DNA from 4 places in the Gordonia ajococcus genome. Region 3 is predicted to be linked to each of the others. Evidence: predicted binding sites of a transcription regulator. Region 3 holds the regulator's gene; each other region holds the start of a gene.
The links. Region 3 encodes LexA, which represses DNA repair genes until DNA is damaged. Its sites were predicted from a motif close to CGAACANNTGTTCG; they were not measured.
Positions count from the first base shown of each region.

Region 1 (5,938 bases), 1.7 Mb from region 3:
GCTGCTCTACACCGAACCCGACACGTCGTTCGGGGCGTTCGCGCGCTGGGAATCGGGGTCACTCCGACGCTCGTTCTCCGCCGACCCGGTGACGATCCATGAGGACCACGGACTCCCGTTCACCTTCGAGAAGCCGTTCTGGGGAGGCGAATACCCGCTCTCCTACGCCGAAGGTGTCCCCAACCAGGGGATGGCGCTGCCATTCCATCCGGCCCAGCTCGCCGAGGAGGCCAACCGGTCCTGGCTCGGATTCCGCTACACCCATCCGCTCGCCCCGACCGACCTCGACCCGGCCGACATCACCGTCACCGGCTTCGCGCTCCACCCGGCGGAGTACGAGCCGACCGCCGCCGATTTCGAGAACTATCGCCGAGCCACCGCCGCCCACGCCGGGGAACGCGCCGCACCGCCAGAGGGCCGTCCGCGCAAGCGCGGAAGCATCCGGGAGTATTTCGGCTTCTGACCGCTCCTCGTGCCCGAGCCCGTGGATGACTTCGAGTGTCTCGACTTCGGGGATCTGGGCTCAGGTCAGAGGCGGCTGAGTAGTTCGGCGAGGTGTGTTTCGATGAGCGACCGGGGATCCGCGCGCAGTTCGCGGCTCGGCGGGACGACCCGTGGCCGGTGGTCGATGACTCTGCGCACCACAAGGCGTGCTTCATCGCCGGACGCCGTTGCGGGTCCGTGGATCTCGTTACGTACCTGTTGGAGGTGTTCGATGAACCGGCGGGGTATGTCGGGTCGCCGGTTGATGCGTTCGGGGTTGGGTGGTGCCCCGGGCTCGGCGTTGAGCCGCCAGACGCAGCGGCCTTCATCGGATCCTTCACGGACCATCCGGGTGGTGTACTGGCCGGGTTGCTCTCCGACCATGCGGTTGTGTTTCGGACATGCGGGTGCGAGGTCGGTGATGTCGGTGAGTCCGCCGAGGCCCCAATCGAGTTGGGCGTGATGCATTTCCACGTGTGCGGCGGAGAGGTCGCAGTCGGGTGTGGAGCAGTTTTCGCCGTCGGGGCGGGCGAAGGACACCAGGCGCTGTTCGCGGGTGGCCAGGCGCTTGCCGCGTCCGAAGTAGAGCGGGACGGCGGTGGCGTCCTTGAACACCGCCAGCCATGGTTGGGCGTCGGCGGCCAGGTTGACGAGATCTTTGATCGGGATCAGGGTGCCGGTCGCGGTGGTGGCGAAGCCGGCTTCACGGATCAGATCGTTCAGATCGGCCTTGAAGATCATCTGCACGGGTAGTCCGCGGTGGCTCTTACCCAGTAGACCGTCCTCGAACACAGCTTTCAGCAGTGCGTTGAAGGCGTCGTGGTTGAGCTGGGCCGGGGTGCGGTCATCCCGCTCGGCGGCTGCGGCGACCACGTCGGGGTCGGCGTCGTCGATCGAGCCATGGGGTGATTCAGGGTCGTCGGGGTTGTTCATGCCGGGTTTGGCCCAGACGGCGAGCAGCATGGTGACCCGGGCAAGCAGTTCGGGTGTCAGGGTGCCGGTGAGTTTGGCCGTGCCGTCGGCACGCTGCCGGTCGACCCACAGATTCCGGCGGCGCTGGCGATCCGAATCGTCGGTGAGGGTGCCGTCGGGGTCGAGGTGGGCCAGCAGTCGGGATCCCAGGGCGGTGATGTCGGCCGGCGTGTGGTCGACGGCGATCTCGGTCATCTGAACTTCGGCGGCGATCTTCACGTCGTGGTCGACGGCGTGCGGAATCTGGTCGAGGACATCGATGACCGCACGAACATGGGCGGGGCCGACATGCCCGTCGGCAAAGGCCTCGGCCAGGGTGGGGTGCTGGGGTGGGAGCGGTTCACCGGTCGGGCTGGAAAAGGTTGCGGTGGCCGACATCTGGTCGCGGCGACGCATGGGTTCGGCGATCCGGAGGCGATGGGTCATGAACTGGATGACACTGCGATGACCGGTCTTACGCGGTAGGTCACGTTCGGTGGCTTCGACGACCTGACGGTCCCCGGCAAAACTCAGTCGCGCCATGGCCCTTTCGGTCTCGGCGGCGAGATCGACGAGTTCGGCATCCGAACACTGCGTCAGGTTCACCGTCTGCAACTGGTCGATGAGCGAATGGATTTGATCGACGAGCGCGGCAGCTCCGGAAGGCGGGACCGCGGCGGCGGGCCGTGCGCTGTCTGCCAAGACGGTCACCCCCGGAGAACACTGATCGAATACATGTTCGACTGTACACGGGAATGCGCTGGTCCGCACCGAATCTTGACGTCCACTCATCGGCTCGGCCCTGTCGGTGGTGTCTGGTAGGTGAGGCTTGGGCCAGATGTTGTCCGCGCGGTGGCAGAGCTAACGACCCATGATCAGCAACGCGATCGACGACGTCACCCCGGCCAGGAAGCCGATGAGCAGGCCCCAGACGATCCAGCGCCATACGAGGCGGTAGCGGAACTCCCAGAGGGTCCAGCCGAGGCCACCGGCGACGACGAGCACCGCGGCGATGCCGAGGAACTTCAGGATGCCGCCGATCAGTTCGTAGATCCCGACGAGCACGAACGCCCCGAAGAGTGCGCAGACGGCGGATACGCCGATGCCGAGCGCCCAGGGCGTGGGCTCGGTGTGCCCCACCCACGGAGTGGGCTCGCCATTCCGATCGAACGGTTCGGGAGTGTTCACTCCCCCATCGTGCCCGACCGGACACGCTCGTAGAACGCGACGGCCGCGGCTGTCGCAACGTTGAGCGAGTCGGTTCCGCGACTCATCGGGATGCGGGCCTTCACATCCGTCGACGCCATCGCCGACGCGGTGAGGCCGGGCCCTTCGGCGCCCACCAGGAATCCGATCTTCTCGGCGTCGACCGCCTCGGCGAGCGTCACCGCGTCGGGGTCCGGGGTCATCGAGACGAGACGGAAGTCGCGGGAACGCAGTTCGTCGAGACCACGGGGCCACTCGTCGAACTTGGCGAACGGCACCAGCAGGGCATGACCCATCGAGACGCGAACGCAACGCCGGTACAACGGGTCGGCGCAGCCCTGACCGAACAGGACGGCGTCGACGCCGAGGCCGGCGGCGTTGCGGAAGATCGAGCCGATGTTCTCGTGATCGTTGACGCCTTCGAGGATCGCCACGGTGCGCGCGGTCTCGACGATGTCCGGCACCGAGAGCACCTCGGGGCGTCGCGAGACGGCGAGGACGCCGCGGTTGAGGTGGAAGCCGACGATCTCCGCCATCACCTCGGCCGAGGCCCGGAAGAACGGGACACCCGACAGCGACGGGTCGCGCAGATCGTCGTCGAGTTCCTTCAGACGCTTGTCGACGCCGAGAAAGGCGTGGGCGGAGAACCTCGAGGCGATCATGCGCTGCGCGACGAGCACGCCTTCGGCGATGACCAGACCGCGTCCGGGGCGTCCGCCGGGCAGAACCGGGAGGTCGGGTCGGCGGTCCACCGAGTTGAGGTCACGGAAGTCCTCGACCCGGGGATCCTGCGGGTCGTCGATGTCGATCACTTCCACTGCGAGCCCGGGCACCGGAACAGTGTGCCACCCGGGCCGTACGTGACCTGCGACACCCGTTCGAACACCCGATGAGTACCCCGGCCTCGCCGATGTGGAAATGTTGAGCCCGTGACCAACAGCGTCTCGACCCCGACGTCACGTCTGTCCCTCCAGCGCGCCACCGACGCCGACTGGGACGACATCATCACCACCGATGCCCGTGCGTTCGCCATGCGCAATCCACTGCCCGACGACGAGCGCGCCGACCTTCGCGGCAAGGTCGCCGACGACGACATCGTCCTGGTGCGCGACACCGGCCTCCCGTCGAAGCCGCTCGTCGGGGTGTCGATGTTCTACCGGATGTCGATGTCGTTACCCGGCGCCGGTGTGGCCGACGCCGCCGGACTGTCGTGGGTGTCCGTGGCGTCGACGCATCGTCGTCGTGGAATCCTGCGCACGATGCTGACCGAGATGTTCGGGCAGTGGGAGGCCGAGAACTACACGTTCGCGATCCTGACCGCGAGTGAGGGCACCATCTACGAACGCTTCGGGTTCGGTCCGGCGTGCTTCTCCAACACCGTGTCCATCACGCCCGGGCATGCACCGATGCGCGGCGATCAGCCGAAGGACGCGACCGTGCGCTTCGCCGACGTCGACGAGATCGCCGCTGCCGTACCCGATCTCCATGCACGCTGGACGCTCACCACCCCCGGCGCGCTCACCCGGACCCCCGCCTGGTGGGCACCGATCCTCGCCGACCGGCCGTCGGAGCGTCCGCTGCCCGCGAGCGGACTGCATTACCTGCTGCACGACGACGGCTACGCCAGTTACCGCATCTACAAGAACGAGAACGGTGGCGTGCGGGGCGAGGTGAACGAGGTCTTCGCGGTCACCGACGACGCCCACTCCGACCTGTGGCGGGTACTGACCAACCTCGACCTGATCCCGTCACTGACCGCCACCATCCCGGTCGACGACCCGTTGCGGCACAAGCTGATCAACGCGCGAGATGTGTCGATCACCGGCCTGCGCGACGAGATGTGGCTACGCATCCTCGACATCCCGGCCGCGTTGGGATCGCGGAAGTACGCCGCCGACCTCGATGCCGTCATCGAGGTCACCGACGAGTTCCGTGGTCACGGAGGGGTTTTCACGGTGTCCGCGCGCGGCGGCGACGCGATCGTCGCACCGGCGGCCGAAACCGCAACGCCCACAGTGAAAATGGACACCTCGGTGCTGTCGAGCATCTACCTCGGCGGCATACGACCGTCGGCCTTCGCGGCGGCCGGCCGGCTCAGCGTCGACTCCCCGACAACGCTTCGAGCTCTGGACCAGGCCTTCACCACCGATCGGGCACCGTTCTCCGGCACGTTCTTCTGACCCCGCAAGCTCCGGGACTCATTCTGGAGCGGGCAATGACCGCGTCAGACCGCCCGGGTGTGCGGCACGTCGGTGTCCGGCTTACCGAGGATCTTGTTGAAGATGATCACACCCTCGCGCAGGGCGTCCCGTTCGTCCGGCGACAGTTCGCGCAGCCGGTCGCTCAGCCAGGCCTCGCGGGCCGCCAGCTCTTCCTTGATGACCTCCACCCCGTCCTGCGAGAGCGTCACGATGGCCTGACGCCCGTCAGTCGGATGAGGTTCGCGCTTGATCATGCCCAGATCCGACAGCGACGCGATCACCCTCGTCATCGACGGCGGGCGCACCCGCTCAGCCGCGGCGAGGGCACCAGGGGTCATCGGACCTTCGTGATGGAGCGTGTAGAGGGCGGAGAGCTGCGTCAGCGAGACCAGCTTGTTCTCGCGCCGCCCCCTCAGGCGTCGCGCGAGACGTACGACGGCGAGGGACAGGTCGCCGGATAGACTTCCGTAACCATACGGTGAATGCATTACCCCAGAGTAGGACAGCTAACGACCTCCAGATCTCTAAGCAAAGCAAATTGACCCGGGTGGATGACAAACCGGTCGCAAAATTTGACTACAGGCGTTAGCTGATGAGGTCGGAGATCGGTCCACGCGCGAAGTAGGCGACGAAGACCGCGGCCACCAGCCACAGCAGCGGATGAACCGTGCGGGCCTTGCCGGCCGCGGTGGCCATGACCACCCAGCTGATGAAGCCGATCCCGATGCCGTTGGCGATCGAGTACGTGAACGGCATCGACACGACGGTCAGGAAGGCCGGCAACGCGAAGTCGAAGCGACGGAAGTCGACGGCCGTCAGCTGGCCGATCATCATCGCACCGACCACCACGAGGGCCGGCGCCACCGCCTCGAGCGGGATCACCTCGTAGATCGGCGTCAGGAACATCGCGACCAGGAACAGCACGCCGGTGACCACATTGGCCAGGCCGGTGCGGGCACCTTCGGCGATGCCCGACGCCGACTCGACGAAGACCGTGTTCGACGACGCCGACGCGGCACCGCCGGCGATGGCGCCGGTCCCCTCGACCACCAGCGCACGGCCGATGCCGGGGAGGTTGCCCTTCTCGTCGGCCAGGC
Region 1 covers NZ_CP052884.1:1,290,060-1,295,997, reverse strand. The annotation lists gene GAA2_RS05930 (DUF6928 family protein) at 1-463, shown strand, start outside; gene GAA2_RS05925 (DUF222 domain-containing protein) at 529-2,136, opposite strand; gene GAA2_RS05920 (DUF2537 domain-containing protein) at 2,296-2,622, opposite strand; gene GAA2_RS05915 (TrmH family RNA methyltransferase) at 2,619-3,473, opposite strand; gene GAA2_RS05910 (GNAT family N-acetyltransferase) at 3,570-4,820, shown strand; gene GAA2_RS05905 (MarR family winged helix-turn-helix transcriptional regulator) at 4,865-5,329, opposite strand; gene GAA2_RS05900 (NCS2 family permease) at 5,427-5,938, opposite strand, start outside.
Region 1: the regulator LexA is predicted to act here: its motif matches at 2,163-2,176, upstream of GAA2_RS05925 (DUF222 domain-containing protein).

Region 2 (5,938 bases), 2.2 Mb from region 3:
GGCAAGCCGATTCCCGGTGTGGAGCAGAAGATCCTGTTCAACAACGACAACACCGCGCGGTTCATCGTCCCCGCCGGCAAGCGTTTCCGCGTCGTCGTCGACGCTGTCGAGGCCGGACGTACCGCCGACATCAGCACGACGGTCCTGAGCAGCGGTGGTGCGGTGGCGGTCGGGGATCTCGAGGTTCCCGCCGGCGCGACGTCCGCGCTCGATGTCGATCCCGTTCGTCACGCGATCCGGGTGAGTTCGTCGGCACCGACGACAGCCCGGTTCGAGGTTGCGACCGAGGATTCGCTGCGTTCGGTCTCGACCCAGACCTCGCAGCTCGCCATCGGTCCGGGCTCGTCGGTCTCGGTAGGGGCCACGTCGCCCGTCGGCGTGACCGTGCAGACCGAGGGTCGTGCGCAGAAATTCCGGGTCGCGGTCGAACGCAGCGACACCATCGCCGACCGGAGCGCGGTCACACAGACTCCGGTCACACTCCGGCCGGGTGCGAAGCTCGATGTGCCGGTGGATCTCTGGACGGGGTGGACCCCGCTGACCGCAACGGTCCGCGCCGGTGGGTCGACCACCGCCGTGCCCCTGTCGGTGAAGTGATCTCGCCGGCAGTGACGCCGGCGAAGTGAAGAACAGATCCATCCGGGACATTCGACGCCGATCGCGTGGGCGGTGGCGGCGAAGCCGGCGACATCGTGGTGCCGACACTCGGGACCGGTTGCGACAGAATGCGTGATGGCCTCGTGGCCGGAAAGGCAGGCACTGAATTGTTGCCTTCGTTGACCCTGAGCGACTCCCGGCGAACCCGCTGGTCGCCTGTCCCACTTCGATTTCTGGGTGTCGCACTCGCCGCGGGACTGGGACTGACGGCGTGCAGTGCCGACGACCCGGCGGTCTCGGGTCCGGTCAAGACCCAGGCGACCGAGGAGGTGCAGTACCTCGACGACGTCACCATCCACCGGATCGAGTACCCGACACCCAGCGAGGCCGACAGCGATCAGAACTGGGCCGAGTTGTACCTCCCGAAGGGCGAGCAGCGGGTCGACTCGATCCCGCTCGTCGTTCTGATCCACGGCGGTGCCTGGCAGAGTGCGTTGGGCGCGGACATCTTCGATCCGCTGGCTCGTGATCTCGCCGAGCGCGGCATGGCGGTCTACAACGTCGAATACCGGCGGGTGGGTTCGGGCGGCGGCTGGCCGACGACCTTCCGCGATGTCGCGAGTGCGCTCGACCACGTGTCGGTGGTGGACAAGCAGTTCCCGCAGATCACCACGGATGACGAGCTCGTCGTCGGACACAGTGCCGGCGCTCAACTCGCGGTGTGGGGTGGCACCAGGCACAAGCTGGAGGACGACGAGGTCGGTGCGCGGCCGGTGTTCCGGCCGACCCGGGTGGTGTCGCTCGCCGGACCTCTCGACATGGTCTATGCCGCAACACATGGCGACGATCGGATCGTGACCGCCCTGGGTGGCTCGCCTCGTCAGGTGCCGAAGCGCTACACCATGGTCGACCCGATCCAGAACATCGATCCGACGACACCGGTGGTGGCCGTACACGGCACCAAGGACCGCATGGTCTCGCCGGTCAACTCGAGCCGCTACGTCGATGCCGTCGTGAGGCAGGGTGGTCAGGCCGAGGCGGTGCTGATCCCGGGCGGTGACCATGGCTCGGTGGTGACCTCGACCGCGCCCGAATACCCGCAGGTTCTCGACATCATCACCGGCGTCTCGGCGGCAGACCTCGATGACGTCGATGACGTGATCGACTGACGCAGCGACCACGGACCTCCGATTCGACTTCGGCCCGGTTGCATGAACTTTCGCTCGATGAGGTGCCCACCCTCGCTCTCTGAGGAGCCCACCTTTGCTCCCTGAGGTGCGAGGAGCGTTAGCGAGTGGTGCCCACTTGCTCCCTGAGGTGTGAGGAGTGTTGGCGGTGAGTGGCCACTTGCTCTCTGTGGTGTGAGGAGCGTTAGCGAGTGGTGCCCACTTGCTCCCTCAGGTGTGAGGAGTGTTGGGGGTGTTTGCCCATCTGCTCCCTGAGGTGTGAGGAGCGTTAGCGACGAGCCTCGAAGGGCCGGTGACCGTCCCTCGCCACGCTTGCTTCACACGCGCGGGTATGCGGCGGCGAGCATTATCGAGGCGAGGGTGGCTTCGGCGTCGGAGGCGTTGCGTAGGTCGATGATCTGGCGCAGCTGAAGGCGCGACTGATCGCCGGACGCCTCATCGGGCCCGTGGATTTCGGTGCGCACCTGTTCAAGGTGCTCGATGAACCGTCGGGGTATGTCGGGTCGCCGGTTCACACGTTCGGGGTTGGGTGGCGCGCCGGGTTCGGCGTTGAGCCGCCAGACGCAGCGGCCCTCATCGGGCCCTTCCCGGACCATCCGGGTGGTGAACTGTCCGGGCTGGTCGCCGACCATGCGATTGTGTTTCGGGCAGGCCGGGGCGAGGTCGGTGATGTCGGTGAGGCCACCCAGACCCCAATCGAGTTGGGCGTGGTGCATTTCCACGTGTGCGGCGGCTATGCCGCAGTCGGGTGTGGAGCAGACCTCGCCGTCGGGTCGGGCGAAGGACACCAGTCGCTGTTCGCGGGTCGCCAGCCGTTTGCCGCGGCCGAAGTAGAGCGGGACGGCGGTGGCGTCTTTGAACACCGCCAGCCAGGGTTGGGCGTCGGCGGCCATGTCGATGAGGTCGGGGATCGGGATCAGGGTGCCGGTGGCGGTGGTGGCGAACCCGGCTTCGCGGACCAGATCGTTGAGGTCGGCTTTGACGATCACCTGTATCGGCAACCCGCGGTGACTCTTGCCGAGCAGGCCGTCCTCGAACACAGCCTTCAGCAAGGCGTTGAACGCGTCGTGGTTGCGCTGCGCATCGCTGCGATCATCACGTGCGGCAGCGGCTTCGACCATCTCGGGGTCGGCATTCTCGATCGACCCGTGCGGTGATTCGGGGTCATCGGGGTTGTTCATGCCGGGTTTGGCCCACACGGCGAGCAGCATGGTGATCCGCGCGAGGAGTTCGGGTGTGAGGTCGGCGGACATCTTGGCGGTGCCGTCGGCGCGTTGCCGGTTGACCGACAGTTTGCGACGGCGTTTGCGGTCGGTGTCGTCGGCGAGTGTTCCGTCGGGGTCGAGGTGGGCCAACAGGCGGGCGCCGAGGGCGGTGATGTCGGCGGGGGTGTGGTCGACGGCGATTTCGGCCATCTGTCGTTCGGCGGCGATCTTCACGTCGTGGTCGACGGCGTGCGGGATCTGGTCGAGCACGTCGAGTACCGCCCGGATGTGGGAGGTGTTGATCTTGCCGTCGGCCAATGCCTCGGCCAGAGCGGGGTGTTCGGGTTCGAGCGGTTCGCCGGTCGGGCTGAGGTGGGTGGCGGTCGCGTGGCGTTGTTTGGTGCGGCGCATGGGGTCGGCCACGCGCAGGCGGTGGGTCATGAACTGGGTGATGCTGCGGTGCCCGGTTTTATGGGGCAGGTCGCGGTCGGCGATCTCGACGATCTGCCGGTCGCCGGCGAAAGTGAGTCGGGCGATGGCGCGTTCGGTGTCGGCGGCGACGTCGACGAGCTCGGCATCGGAGCATTGTGTCAGGTCGACGGTCTGCAGCTCGGTGGTGATCCGGTGTAGTTCTTGCACGAGTTCGGAGGCGCGGGTCGACGGCACGACGTCGGAGTTCGAGATCTCGGTCAAGACGGTCACCCCCCGATGCCGCTGGTGCGAATGTATGTTCGAACTCGACTGTACTCGCTATTGCGTTGTGGTGCAACGAGAATCCGGACGGCTCACCGCCGAAGAACTTGTCGGTGGGTTGGTGTAAAGGGATGGAATCCCGCTACCGGCCTTTACCTCAAGGAAAGAGGATCGACCGGAACACCTGCGGAATGCGCGACCATCCCGGCCGTGCCGCGTAGTGGGTGAGGGCTTCCGACGCAGAATTGTTCGACTTCGAGGTGACATAGACCGGCGACGCCGGGGCGATGGTCGATTCTCCGCCCAACCACGACCGCGGGAAGGGGCGGAAGGAACCGTAGACCACCGATCTCTCCGGGTTGGGAATCAGCAATCCGTTGTGCACCACGCCGATTCCGCTGCCCACGTCGTCCAGGGTGTTTCCCGGGTAGGCGCCCCAGCTGAGCGTCGGCGACAGAAACGCGAACGCCGCCCAGCAGTTCACCCCGATCGCTCCGTAGTGCAGCTCGGCGAGCGACTCCTCGAGACGGGGCCCGAGGTCCTTGCGATCGCGTGGGGCGATGATGACACTGGCGCCGAGCTGGCCGTCGAGCCTGGTGTTCGCGAAATGCACGGCGTCGCGCAGGAATGCGGCTCCGGTACCGGGTAACTCGGTGTGTCCCAACACCAGGGAGAAGAACTCCGTTGTGTACATGGCGTCGGATGTGGAGTCGTCGACCTGGACGAGCAGTCGGCCACCGTGGTGTTCGGCGTGCGGATACTCCTGCTCGGCGAGGCTCATCTTGCGGTCGCTGCCCGGATACCACGGTGCCCGCGGTGGGATCTTGTCGAGGAGTGAACGGATCGCGTCGAGGAACTGCGAACGTTGGGGCCACGACGAGCTCAGGATGAGCGACTGACCTGCGATGCAATTGTGTCCGGCATTGTGGATTCGTTGAGTGACAACATGTTCGGCCTGGTACCTGATGTCTGCATCGGACCACTTGCCGGGAACGACGATCATCGGTGACACGCCACCGAGTTCGCTGGTGATCGGCTTGGTCAACAGCGGGGTTCCCTCGGCTCGACGCCGTTCCCCCTCCTCCCCGGGACCCCACACGATCGCGTCATGCGCGGCACGGCTACCGGTGATGTGCACATGGCTGATGCCTGGATGTGAGGTCAGATACTCGCCGGTCTCGATGTCGCCGTTGACGATTCGCATCACGTTGGCTTCGATGAGCGGCGCGAACGCCTCGAAATAGATCCCGTGTAGATCGCGAAAGGTCGGATTGAGTTTCAGGATCGACGCCCGGTTGTACGCCACGAGTTCGTAGAGCACGTCATAGGGCCCGATCAGCGTGGCGTTTCCGGCCCCGAGGACGAGGCCGACTCCGCCGGAGTCACCCGGGGTGAGGGTGCCGAGACCGGCGCCGGCGCGGACTTCGCCGAAGCCGACCCCGGTGGCATCCAGATCTCGCCGGCCAGACCGTTGAACAGCAGTGCTTCCTGCAGTCCGAGCGGCATTGCCTTGAAGGTCAACCGCCCGCCCGGTGCGCTGCCGGTGCGGATGCCGTCCACCGGGCTCCCTCCGGCAGCGACCACGCGTAGGGTCTTCGCGAGCCTGGTCAGCCCGGCCATGATGATGTACGGACCGGACAGCCACTCCTCGCCACGCACCGATGGGGGAGTGGACTTGATGCGGATCGCGACCTCCGCCCAGCGTCGACTGACCTTGTCGACGGCCGTTCGCGTGCGTAGGAGCAGATCCGCGCGTTCTTCGAGCGGCATCGCCGTCCAGGTGGCGACGCCCTGCGCGAGCTCGTCCAGCATGCCGTCGAGTTCGGCATGCGCCGGCGGAGAAACCCCGGCCGTCATGACGTCCAGTGTCGCACCGCGCGTGGTGGGTGGCCAGACCGACGAGCGAATTCCTCGGCACGGGTCAGCCGCCGGAGACGATGCGTACGTCTGGTAGGTCTTTATCCAGACCCACCGATCGAAGGAGATCTCCATGGACGTCGCAGGCAAGGTTGCCATCGTCACCGGCGGTGGGGGTGGGATCGGTGGTGCGCTCGCGCACGCCCTGGTCGAGGCGGGCGCGAAGGTCGTGGTCACCGACCTCGACGCGGCGTCGGCGGACAGTGTCGCAGATGCACTCGGCGACTCCGCCGTCGCGATCGCCGGTGATGCCTCGAGCGACGACCACATCGATGCGGCCGTCCGCCTGGCCGAGTCCACCTTCGGGCCGGTCGACCTGTATTTCGCGAACGCCGGTAT
Region 2 covers NZ_CP052884.1:70,196-76,133, forward strand. The annotation lists gene GAA2_RS00305 (hypothetical protein) at 1-597, shown strand, start outside; gene GAA2_RS00310 (alpha/beta hydrolase family protein) at 861-1,766, shown strand; gene GAA2_RS00315 (DUF222 domain-containing protein) at 2,102-3,655, opposite strand; gene GAA2_RS00320 (aldehyde dehydrogenase family protein) at 3,840-5,003, opposite strand; gene GAA2_RS22980 (hypothetical protein) at 5,018-5,539, opposite strand; gene GAA2_RS00325 (SDR family oxidoreductase) at 5,673-5,938, shown strand, end outside.
Region 2: the regulator LexA is predicted to act here: its motif matches at 3,710-3,723, upstream of GAA2_RS00315 (DUF222 domain-containing protein).

Region 3 (5,938 bases):
TCGATGTCGCGGATACCGGTCGACCCGCGGATCGCCCGCATGCTGATCGCGGGTCGCGAACTCGGCTGCCTCGACCACCTGCTGGTCATCGCGTCCGCGATGTCGCTGCCCGATCCGCGCGAACGGCCGGCCGAACATCGCGAGGCGGCCGACGCCTCCCATCGTCGATTCGTCGTGCCGCAGTCGGACTTCCTGTCCTACGTCGAACTGTGGCGATACCTGGACGAACAGCGCAAGGAGTTGTCCGGCAGCAGGTTCCGGCGGATGTGCGAGCGGGAGTTCCTGCACTTCCTGCGCATCCGGGAGTGGCGGGACCTGCACCGTCAGCTCACCGAGATCGTCAAGGATCTCGACTGGCCCGTGCGTCCGGCCGGCGAGGAGTTGCCGCAGGTCGACGCCGATGCCGTCCACCGCGCGATCCTGTCGGGTCTGCTCAGCAACATCGCGGTCCGCAACACCGAGGGTCGTGAATTCACCGGGGCGCGGAACACGACGCTCATGATCTTCCCGGCGTCGCCGCTGGCCAAGAAACCGCCGGCGTTCATCATGGCCGCGGAGGTCCTGGAGACCTCCCGGCTGTTCGCGCACACGGTCGCCGGGATCGATCCGTTGTGGGCGGAGAAACTGGCCGGGGATCTGGTCAAACGCACGCACAGCGAGCCGCACTGGTCGTCGAAACGTGGCGCCGCGATGGCGTACGAGCGGGTCACCCTCTACGGCGTCACCCTCGTCGCCCGTCGCCGCGTCGACTACGGTCCCATCGACCCGGTCGTCTCGCGCGAGCTGTTCATCCGCCATGCCCTCGTCGAGGGAGACTGGCGTACCCAGCACCCGTTCTTCGAACGCAACCGCGCCCTCCTCGAGGCCGCCGCCGACGTCGAGAACCGTAGGCGCGAACGCGGACTCGTGATCACCGAGGATCAGCTCTTCGAGTTCTACGACAACCGGGTCGGCGCCGAGGTCACCTCCGCACGTCACTTCGACACGTGGTGGAAGAAGGCACGGCGCAGCGATCCTGCCCTTCTGGACCTCAAGCCCGAGGATGTCACGGCAACCGCCGAGGCCGCACCGACCGACTATCCGGGTGCGTGGCAGCAGGGCGACACCCGACTCGAGCTCCGCTACCGGTTCGAACCCGGCGCACCCGATGACGGTGTCACCGTGATCATCCCGCGCGCACTGCTGCCCCACGTCCGGTCGGCGGGCTTCGACTGGTCCGTGCCCGGGATGCGGTCGGAACTGGCCACCGCACTGGTGAAATCGCTGCCCAAGAGGTTGCGCAAGTCGATGTCCCCCGCCCAGCGGTTCGCCGACCTGGCGCTGGCCCGTCTCACGCCTCGCAGCGAACCGCTCGCGGTCGGGCTCGCCCGCGAACTCACCACGATCACCCAGATGACGGTCACCGCCGCCGATTTCGACCTCGACCGGATTCCCCTCCATCTGCGGATGCATTTCGCGGTCGCCGACGACGACGGACGGATCACCGCGCGTGCCGACTCGATCGACGAGCTTCAGCGTGCGACGACGCCCGCGGCGTCGAAGACGGTGAAACGCACGCTGTATCGCAGCTGGACCGACGACGGCATCGGCACTCTCGCCGCGCAGCGGACCGTCGACATCGCCGGTCAGCGCCTCACCAGGTACCCGACCGTCGACGCGATCACCGACGACGCCGGACGTACACGCGGGGTGGTCGTGATCGACGCGGTGTCGGAGCAGGCCCGAGATCGCCTGGCGGAGAGGGGGATCGTCGCGCTCCTCGACCTGGCGATCCCGCCACTGCACCGGCGCGTGGCGAGTTCGCTCGGCGCCGCCGGCCGGCTGGCGTTGAGCCAGAGTCCCTATGCGGATCTCGATACATTGCTGGCCGACTGCACACGCCGGGCGATCCGCGACGTCGTCGCCGGCCTTCACGCCGGGACCGCGTCCGCCGTGCGTTCACCCGAGGCGTTTCGCACCCTGACGGAGAAGATCCGTCCACGGATCACCGAGTCGGCTCCGGAGTATTTCTCTCTCGCGGTGGAGTCGCTCGGCTCGGTGGCGCCGGTACGCGCCGCGATCGACCGTCATGCGGGTTCGCTCGCCGCCGACGACGTCGCCGAACAACTCGACAACCTCGTCTTCGACGGATTCGTGGCCGCCACTCCGCGACATCATCTGGAGAACGTGCCGCGCTACCTCGCGGCCGCCGAGGCACGGTTGACGGCACTCCCGGCTTCCGCCGCGCGAGATCAGGCCGGAGTCGCCGTGATCGACCGCGTGACCGAACGGTGGGCGCAGCGGCTGGCCCAGGTACCCGAACACCGGAAAGCGCACGTCAACGACGAGGCGCAGTGGCTCGTCGAGGAGCTGCGGGTCGGATTGTTCGCCGAACGGCTGGGCACCGCGTTCCCGGTGTCGGAGAAGCGGGTCCTACGAACTCTTGACCGACTCGGCTGAAGCGGCCCGGAGGTCGTCGATCTCGCGCTGGAAGTCCTCGAGGGAGTCGAAGGACCGGTACACCGACGCGAAGCGCAGGTAGGCGACCTCGTCGAGGTCCCGCAGCGGCTTCAGGATCGCGAGTCCCACCTCATTGCTGGGGATCTCGGCCGAACCACTGGCGCGGACGGTGTCCTCGACCTGCTGGGCGAGCTGGGCGAGAGCGTCCTCGGCGACGTGGCGCCCCTGGCATGCGCGCCGGACACCTCGCATCACCTTCTCGCGACTGAACGGTTCGGTGACGCCGTTGCGTTTCACCACCGAGAGGACCGCACTCTCCACGGTCGAGAAGCGTCGCCCACACTCCACGCAGGAGCGGCGGCGCCGGATGGCCTGCCCCTCATCAGCGACACGCGAGTCGATGACCTTGGTGTCGTCGTTCTTGCAGAAGGGGCAGCGCATCGTATCCTCACGCAGGTCACGGGACGCTCTGATGCAGCCGCGCCGCATGCCGGGCCGGTGCTCGGCTGGTCCCTGTGGCATCGAGGATACCGCCCGGCCTCAGTGGTACCGGGGGGTGAGGAGCGGCTGGCCGACGCGCAGCCCGCTCGACGCGAGGTCATTCAGCTGGATGATCTCGTCGACGACGGCCTCACGCGGCATCTCGGGGGCGACCCGCGAGGCGATCGTGCTCAGCGAGTCACCCGACCGAACGTGCACGACCTCGGTGCCGACCGCGGCAGGCGTGACCGACGCGGCGTAGTTCTGGCCGACGACCGCGATGACCCACACGGCCAGGGCGAGCGCGACGCCGGCGAGGACAGCGGTCGCCGTGCGGCGACGCCGGCGGATGACGGCCGCGGGAGCCGCCTCGGCGGGACGCCACGCCGGGACCACCGGTCCACGACCGCGCATACCCACCGGCGACGCGCACTGGGTGGACGCGACGCGGCGGACCCGGACCGCCGATTCCGGCACCGGACGGTTGTCGACGGGCCGCCGGGCGTCTCCCCGACGTGTCGGGCGCGGACGCTCCAGGACGTCGCCGCGGACGGGACCGCCGTGCCGGGCGGGGTCGTGCCGGGCGGGGTCGAGGTGGACGGGGTCGATGAGAGTGGCGGTGCGCATGGTGCCCTCCGTGTATCCGGTCGAACGGTGTTCGTGAGTGGGACCGCGTCGTCCCGGTCGAACTGTTCGAATGTCGATCATCCGTTCGATGAACTGATGTTCGATTTGTAGCACGGCACTCCGACAATTGTCTCGCGACACGTCGAACAAATGTTTGATGCGGTCGGCGTTCTCGGCTAGGCTCGTCGAAAGACAAGCGATCTACCAGCACGTTCGGAATCGAGAGGAACCCGATCATGAGCGATGACGGCGGTAAGCGCACCGGAGCGCGGGGCGCCGACGAGCCCGTCACCCCGGCGGACATGGCGGCTGCCGAGGCGTCGCTGACGCCGCGGCAGCGCGGAGTTCTCGAGGTGATCCGCAAATCCGTGCGAGAACGCGGTTACCCGCCGAGCATCCGCGAGATCGGTGACGAGGTGGGTCTCACCTCGACCTCCTCGGTCGCCCATCAGCTGCGGACGCTCGAACGCAAGGGCCTTCTCAAACGTGATGCCAACCGTCCGCGGGCGGTGAACATCGCGCCGAGCGAACCCCCGACGCCGACCTCGCCGACCGGCGGAGCACTGCCCGAACCCACTTTCGTACCGGTGCTCGGCCGGATCGCCGCAGGCGGACCGATCCTCGCCGAGGAAGCCGTCGAGGACGTGTTCCCACTCCCCCGGGAGCTCGTCGGCGAGGGATCGCTGTTCCTGCTGAAGGTCGTCGGCGAGTCGATGATCGACGCCGCGATCTGCGACGGCGACTGGGTCGTCGTCCGCCAGCAGAACGTGGCCGACAACGGCGACATCGTGGCCGCGATGATCGACGGCGAGGCCACGGTCAAGACCTTCAAACGCCAGAAGGGTCATGTCTGGCTGATGCCGCACAACGAGTTGTTCGACCCGATCCCGGGCGACGAGGCCGTCATCCTCGGCAAGGTCGTCACCGTGATGAGGCGAGTCTGACCTCGTCACTGTCGAGTACCGCGGCGACCGCCGCGCGAGCTGCAGCCGGATCGGTGGCGGCCAGCGCGGCCGCCGCCGCGTTTTCGCAGGTTGCCAGGGTGACCGCGCCGAGCCGGGCGCCGACCGCGGGCGCCGCGACGGGAGCGCTCGACAACGAGGTCACCCCGAGTCCGACCAGCACGCAGGCGAGATGCGGATCGGCCGCGGCCTCTCCGCAGACGCCCACCGGTTTGCCCTGATCACGTCCGGCCCGGGCGACCGTTGCGACGAGATGCAGCACGGCCGGCTGCCACGGATCGGTCAGCGATGCGAGCTCGGCGGACATTCGGTCAGCGGCCATCGTGTACTGCGTGAGGTCATTGGTGCCGATCGAGACGAAGTCCACCTCGGCCAGGATCGCCGGGGCCAGGATCGCCGCGGCGGGAACCTCGATCATCACACCGGCGACGAGTCCACGCTCGCGCACCTGCGCGGCGAATGTCGCCGCCTCGGCGGGTGAGGCGATCATCGGGGCCATGACCCACGGCTGCGCGTCGGCCTCCAGCGCCGCCCGGGCGATCGCGTCGAGCTGGCGCGCGCGGATCTCGGGGTGCGCCAAGGCGATTCGATCGCCGCGCACACCGAGTGCCGGGTTGGCCTCGTCGGGATGGGTCACGAAGCGCAGCGGCTTGTCCGAGCCGGCGTCGAGGGTGCGGATGACCACCTTGCGGCCGTCGAAAGCGTCCAGCACCTCGCGATAGATGCCCGCCTGCTCGTCGACCGAAGGCTCCTCGGCGCGCTCGAGGAAGGCCAATTCGGTACGGAACAGTCCGACACCCTCCACCGGGTGATCGGTTGCTGCGCGGGCCGACGACCCGTCGGCGACGTTGGCCAGGATCGCCACCTCCACCCCGTCGCCGGTGCGACCCGGACCCGACCATCCGGCGACGCGAGCGGCGTGACGCCGATACTCCTCGACTCGGGCTCGCGCGGCGGTGTCATCGGGGTCGACGGCGATCTCACCCGTGGTGCCGTCGACGAGGATCGCCGTACCCGCATCGATCCCGACGAGTCCGGACACCGCGACGACGCACGGGATGCCGAGCTGACGGGCGATGATCGCGGTGTGGCTGGTGGGCCCACCCAGTCGCGTCACGAGGGCAATCGTGGTGGTGGGGTCGAGGCCGGCCGTGTCGGCGGGTGCGAGGTCGTCGGCCAGCAGGATCGAGGGCACCTCCGGCGTGGACAACCCGGGTTCGGGCAGTCCCAGGAGCTCGGCGAGCACGCGGTCGCGGACGTCGTTGAGGTCCGTGACCCGCTCGGCCATCAGGCCGCCCAGCTTGGTGAACACCGCGGCGAACTGTTCGGTGGCGGCAACGGCGGCCGACGGTGCCGGCGTACCCCTGGCGATCAGGGCCGACGCCGCACCGATCCAGCCGCGGTCTTCCGCGAGTCCGGCGGTGGCGGCG
Region 3 covers NZ_CP052884.1:2,992,128-2,998,065, forward strand. The annotation lists gene hrpA (ATP-dependent RNA helicase HrpA) at 1-2,439, shown strand, start outside; gene nrdR (transcriptional regulator NrdR) at 2,413-2,880, opposite strand; gene GAA2_RS13505 (LysM peptidoglycan-binding domain-containing protein) at 2,980-3,546, opposite strand; gene lexA (transcriptional repressor LexA) at 3,783-4,490, shown strand; gene GAA2_RS13515 (phosphoenolpyruvate--protein phosphotransferase) at 4,468-5,938, opposite strand, start outside.

Region 4 (5,938 bases), 1.9 Mb from region 3:
CTCCAACGGCGACTTCCTCTACGTGCTGGCGACCTTCGTGGTGTGCCCGGTGGAGTGGGTCAACGCCTACGAGTGGCGCAAGCTCACCAGCCACGAGATCCGGGGCCTCACGAACTACTATCGCCGGCTCGGTCAGCTGATGGGCATCAAGGACATCCCGGAGACCTACGAGGGCTTCAAGCAGTTCTACGAGGACTACGAGACGGCCAACTTCGCGTTCAGCCCCGACGCCCTGGCCGTCGCGGACTCGACCCTCGACCTGCTCGGCACCTTCATGCCCTACAAGCTGCTCTCCCGCGCGGTCGTACGCCGGATGTCGTTCGCGCTCATGGACGATCGCCTGCTCAACGCGTTCAAGTACCCGAAGCCGACCCTCGTCGAACGTATTCTGGTGCGTGGTGGACTGAAGGCCCGCGGTCTCGCGATCCGGCTGTTCTTCCCGCCGCGGACCGAGCCGCTGTTCGGCCGTCAGACGAAGCAGATCCGCAGCTACCCCAACGGTTATCGCCTCGAGGAACTCGGCCCCTTCGGGGCCGGTTGCCCCGTCCCCGGCGCGTCGAATCCCGAGAAGGGTTCCGGCGCAGCACAGTCCGCGCCTACCGGCTGCCCGGTCCCGCACGACCTGATCGCCGAGGACGCGCGGCAGGCCACCGGCTCCTGACCCTGCGGTTCTCCGAGCTCGGAGAGTCACCGCGCTGGAGGGGTTCAGATCTTGTTGAGTCCGAGGAGTGCGGCGCATCGCAGTTCGATGGGCGACAGGTCCTTGAGAGACAGACCCCGGTTTACGGGCGCCTCGGATTGGTGGCCGATGACTTCGCGGATCTCGAGGCGTGTTTCATCGCCGGACGCCGGGTCGGGTCCGTGGATCTCCTCGCGTACCTGTTTCAAATGTTCGGCGAACCGGCGCGGTAGATCAGGTCGCCGATTGATCCGCTCCGGATTCGGAGGGGCACCGGGTTCGACGTTCAGCTGCCAGGTACAGCGGCCTTCATCGGGTCCTTCGCGGACCATGCGGGTGGTGTATTGGCCGGGTTGGTTACCGACCATGTGGTGGTGTCGGGTGCAGGCGGGAGTGAGGTTGGTGATGTCAGTGAATCCGCCGTCACCCCAATCGATTTGGGCGTGATGCATTTCCACGTGGGCGGCGGGTACGCGGCAATCGGGAGTGGAGCACGATTCGCCGTCGGGCCGGGCGAAGGACACCAGGCGTTGTTCGCGAGTGGCCAATCGTTTGCCTTGTCCGAAGTACAACGGGACCGCGGTGGCATCTTCGAACACCGCCAACCACGGTTGCGCATCAGCGGCCAGCTTGATCAGATCCGGGATCGGGATCAACGTGCCGGTCGCCGTCGTCGCCACCCCGGCTTCACGGATCAGATCATTGAGGTCAGCTTTGACGATCAACTGCTCCGGCAGTCCGCGGTGACTGGTGCCGAGCATGCCGTCGTCGAACACTGCTTTGAGTAGCGCGTTGAACGCGTCATGGTTCAACTGCGCCGGGCTGCGGTCATCACGCTCGGCCGCGGCTGCCAGCTGGTCGGGGTCGGCGTCCTCGATCGACCCGCACGGGGATTCAGCATCATGCGGGTTGTTCATGCCGGGTTTCGCCCACACGGCCAGCATCATCTCCAACCGCGCCACCAACTCGGGGGTGAGGGTGCCGTTGAGTTTCGCGGTCCCGTCGGCACGTTGCCGGTTGAGCCAGAAGTTGCGGCGACGTTGCCGATCCGCATCATCGGCGAGGGTGCCGTCCGGGTCGAGATGGCCCAGGAGTCGGGCGCCGAGGTGGGTGATGTCGGCCGGGGTGTGCTCGACCGCGATCTCGGCCATCTGCTGTTCGGCCGCGACCTGCACATCATGGGCGACGGCGTGCGGAATCTGGTCGAGCACGTCGAGCACCGCGTGCACGTGCGCGGACCCGACTCGCCCGGCGGCGAACGCCTCGGCCAGCGCCGGATGTGCGGGTGCGAGGGGTTCACCGGTGGTCAGATCAGGAAACGATGCGGTGGCCCGGGTTTGTTCGAGACGTTTACCGGGATTGGCCATCCGCAGGCGGTGGGTCATGAACTGGATGATGCTGCGATGCCCGGTCTTGCGCGGCAGATCACGTTCGGTGGCTTCCACGATCTGACGATCGCCGGCGAAAGTCAGTCGCGCGATCGCCCGTTCGGTCTCTACCGCGACATCGACCAGTTCGGCATCCGAACACCCGGTCAGGTTCACTGTCTGCAGCTGATCGATGAGGGTGTGGATCTGGCCGACCAACACGGCGGGACCCGAGGGTGGCGGTGTGGTGGTGTCATCGCGCAGTGCGTGATCGGTCATGTGGTCACCCCCTGGAGACGTCGACTCGAATACGTGTTCGATAACTCGACTGTAGGCGCAATTCGGCTGCCTCGCAACGAGTATCGAGGATCAGATTCATTTCCGGACTTGTCGGTGGTGTCTGGTAGAGGGGCCTTTCGATACGCTCGCAAGCTCGCTACTCAAGGAACAGAAAGACCGCTCGCAAACTCGCTACCCAAGGAGCGGAAGGTTCCTCGCAAACTCGCCTCAGAGAGCGGAGAGTTGCTCGCAAGCTCGCTACTCAAGGAACAGAAAGACCGCACGCAAGCTCGCTACCACGGTAGCGAAGGGTTCCTCGCCAGCTCGCTACCCACCGATCGGACTGCACGCACTCCTACCTCGTTGCCCCACAACCGAAGTCGCATGCGACACCGATTCGGGATCTGCGACGCCAGCTGACGTCGCCGGACCGGATCGAGGTCGCATGCGACGTCGTTTTCGAAGTGGCGTCGGGGACGTCAGGCCCGGGCGGAGTGGATCGCCGCGATCCCGCCGGTCATGTTCTGCCAGCGCACCTGGTCGAAGCCGGCGTCGCGGATCAGGTCGCCCAGCGCGAACTGGTCGGGCCAGGCCCGGATCGATTCGGCCAGGTAGACATACGCGTCCGGGCTGCTCGACACCTTCGTCGCCACCGCCGGCAGCGCCTTCATCAGGTACTCCATGTACACGGTGCGGAACGGCTTGAACGTCGGCGTGGAGAACTCGCAGACCACCAGTCGCCCACCGGGTTTCAGCACACGACGCAGCTCGGCGAGCGCAGTCGGGACATCGTTGACGTTGCGCAGCCCGAAGGAGATGGTGGCCGCGTCGAAGGAGTCGTCGGCGAACGGGAGCGAGAGCGCGTCGGCCGCGACCTTGGGCACGTCGCGGTGGGCGCCGGCCTTGAGCATGCCGAGTGAGAAGTCGGCGGCCACACAGTGGGCACCCGACGACGCCAGTTCGACCGTCGACACCGCGGTCCCGGCCGCGAGGTCGAGCACGATGTCACCCGGACGCAGGTCGAGCGCCTTGCGTGTCTTCTTGCGCCACCCGCGATCCTGCCCGAAGGACAGCACCGTGTTGGTGATGTCGTAGCGTCGGGCGACGCCGTCGAACATGGCCGCGACCTCGGCCGGATCCTTCTCCAGACTTGCTCGCTGAGGTGGGTTCGCGCCCGTCGATGCCATGCCGCTCACGCTACCGCGCGCCGGCGCCACGACGAGCGTGAGGTACGCCGCACGCCGCCACCGCGACCGGTGTCCCGGCGATCAGGCGGGCCGGTCGAACTCGGCCGCGGCACCCGCCCCGGTCACCGACCGGTAGTGCCCCACCAGCTCGGCGCACACAGACGGCCAGGTCCGTGACCGCACCGCCTGGAGTGCCGCCCGACCGAACGCGGCCCGCACCGCATCGTCGTGCAGCGAGTCGACGATTGCCGGCAGGGCGGCCTCGAATCGCGCGACCTCGAGCAGGTACCCGGTGCGGAACGGCGTCACCAGATCGCACGGTCCGCCGGCAGCGGGGGCGATGACCGGCAGGCCGCTGGCCATCGCCTCCTGGATCGTCTGACAGAACGTCTCGTGTTCGCCCGCGTGCACGAAGACGTCGAACGAGGCGTACGCCCGGGCCAGCGCGTCGCCGCGGAGCTCGCCGGTGAACACCGCATCCGGCATCAAGCGTTCGAGGCGAGCGCGTTCGGGACCGTCGCCGACGATCACCAACCGCACCCGCGGGTCCCCGGACAGCCCGGCCAACCGTTCGACATGCTTCTCCGGCGCCAGCCGACCCACGAATCCGCACACCAGCGCGTGGTCGCGGTCCTGCCGCCACTGCGCGCGCAGAGCCTCGTCCCGACGGTCCGGCGCGAACAGGTCGAGGTCGACGCCGCGCCCCCACTTCCGGAGCCGCGGCACGCCGCGCACGGCGAGGGCGGTCATCGTCTCGCTCGACGGCGCCAGCGTCAGATCGCACATCTCGTGCAACAGGCGGGTGTATCGCCAGGCCGCCTTCTCCACCGCACCCAGCCGGTACGACGCCGCGAACCCGGCCACATCGGTCTGGAAGACCGCGACCACCGGCACGCCCAGCGCGCGCGCGGCGACCGCGCCCGCCGCGCCCACCACGAACGGGGAGGCCAGGTGCACGACGTCGGGCCCGAAGTCGCGCAGCACCCGGTACAGCAGCGGCATCGGAACCCCGACCGGCAGCGACGTCACCCGCGGAACCCGCACCGACGGCACCAGGTGCACCGCGGTCCGCCGCCCCACGATCCGCGGCGCAGAAGAACATCTCCGCGGTGTGTCCGGGGCGATGACGACCACCTCGTGGCCGGTGGATTCCAGATGCTCGACGACCCGCAGGACGGAGTTGACCACCCCGTTCATCTGCGGGAGGAAGCTCTCGGCGACGATCGCGACGCGCATGCCCCGACCCTGACCCGTCGACCTGACGGGCAGTGACGCAGTGCGTGACACGTCCCGCAACACCCGGTGAACACCCGACGACCCGAATCCCGGGCGTGATGCACAGTGGACGTGTGCCCGACACCGACCTACTCCTGCTGAGCCGATGGCTGACCCCGGTGCACGACTTCCTCGTGCCGCGCGTCGGCACCGGTGCGCGCATCGGCTTCATCCCGACCGCGTCGTCGATCTATCCCGACCAGGCCTGGCTCGACCTCGACCGCGGTTCCCTGCGCGAGCAGGGATTCGAGGTCGTCGACATCGATCCGGAACTCATCCCGGCGGCCACGTTCACCCGCGCGCTCGGCGAGGTCGACGCGGTGTTCGTCGCGGGCGGCAATGTCTTCCATCTCCTGGGTGCTCTCCGCCACGCCGGGGCCGACCGTCCTCTCGTCGCAGCGGTCCGGCTCGGTCTGCCCTACATCGGGGTCAGTGCCGGCGCGGCCGTCACCGGTCCCGACATCGCGCCGCTCGCGCTACTCGACAACCCGGCCGAGGCGGCCCCCCTGGCCTCGACCACCGGCCTGGAACTGATCGACGTCACGGTCGTACCGCATGCGGAGGGAACCGTCGGAGGGCGCGGACCGATCGACCGGACGCGTCAGGAGTTCGCCGACCATCCGCTGCACTTCCTGCGCGACGACGAGGCACTCGTGGTCTCCGGAGGAACCACCACGGTCATCGCGGGCTGAGGGACTCCGCGTCGGTCGCGCCCGGACCGGGGTCCTCGACAACGTCGACAACCGGGTCCTCGGCGGCAGCCGCCGAGTCCGCGTTCTCGCCGACCAGGTCGGCATCGGCCGAATCGTCACTGCCCGAATCGGCACCGGCCGAATCGTCACCGCCGGACTTCTCCGCATTCCGGCGAGCCAGGCGTCGGCTGAACTCCGCAACCCCGACCATCAGCAGGCCGACGACCAGCCACCCGACGACGGCCACCGACAGCCCCGGGATGATCGAGAGCATCGCGGTACGCCCGGTCGGTCGCGCGAGATCCGGGTTGTACGCGGCATATTCGACGCTGATGCGCTGTCCCTCGCTGAGCTCGGTGGGATACAGCAGACCGAAGCGCGGACTGTGGAACGAGCCGTCGGGGGTTTGGAAGTCGACGGCGGCGTGCAGTGCGTCCACCGAGACCACCTCGGCCATCA
Region 4 covers NZ_CP052884.1:1,076,297-1,082,234, reverse strand. The annotation lists partial or broken gene GAA2_RS04940 (oxygenase MpaB family protein) at 1-661, shown strand, start outside; gene GAA2_RS04935 (HNH endonuclease signature motif containing protein) at 706-2,325, opposite strand; gene GAA2_RS04930 (demethylmenaquinone methyltransferase) at 2,805-3,512, opposite strand; gene GAA2_RS04925 (glycosyltransferase family 4 protein) at 3,594-4,748, opposite strand; gene GAA2_RS04920 (Type 1 glutamine amidotransferase-like domain-containing protein) at 4,862-5,479, shown strand; gene GAA2_RS04915 (hypothetical protein) at 5,466-5,938, opposite strand, start outside.
Region 4: the regulator LexA is predicted to act here: its motif matches at 2,352-2,365, upstream of GAA2_RS04935 (HNH endonuclease signature motif containing protein).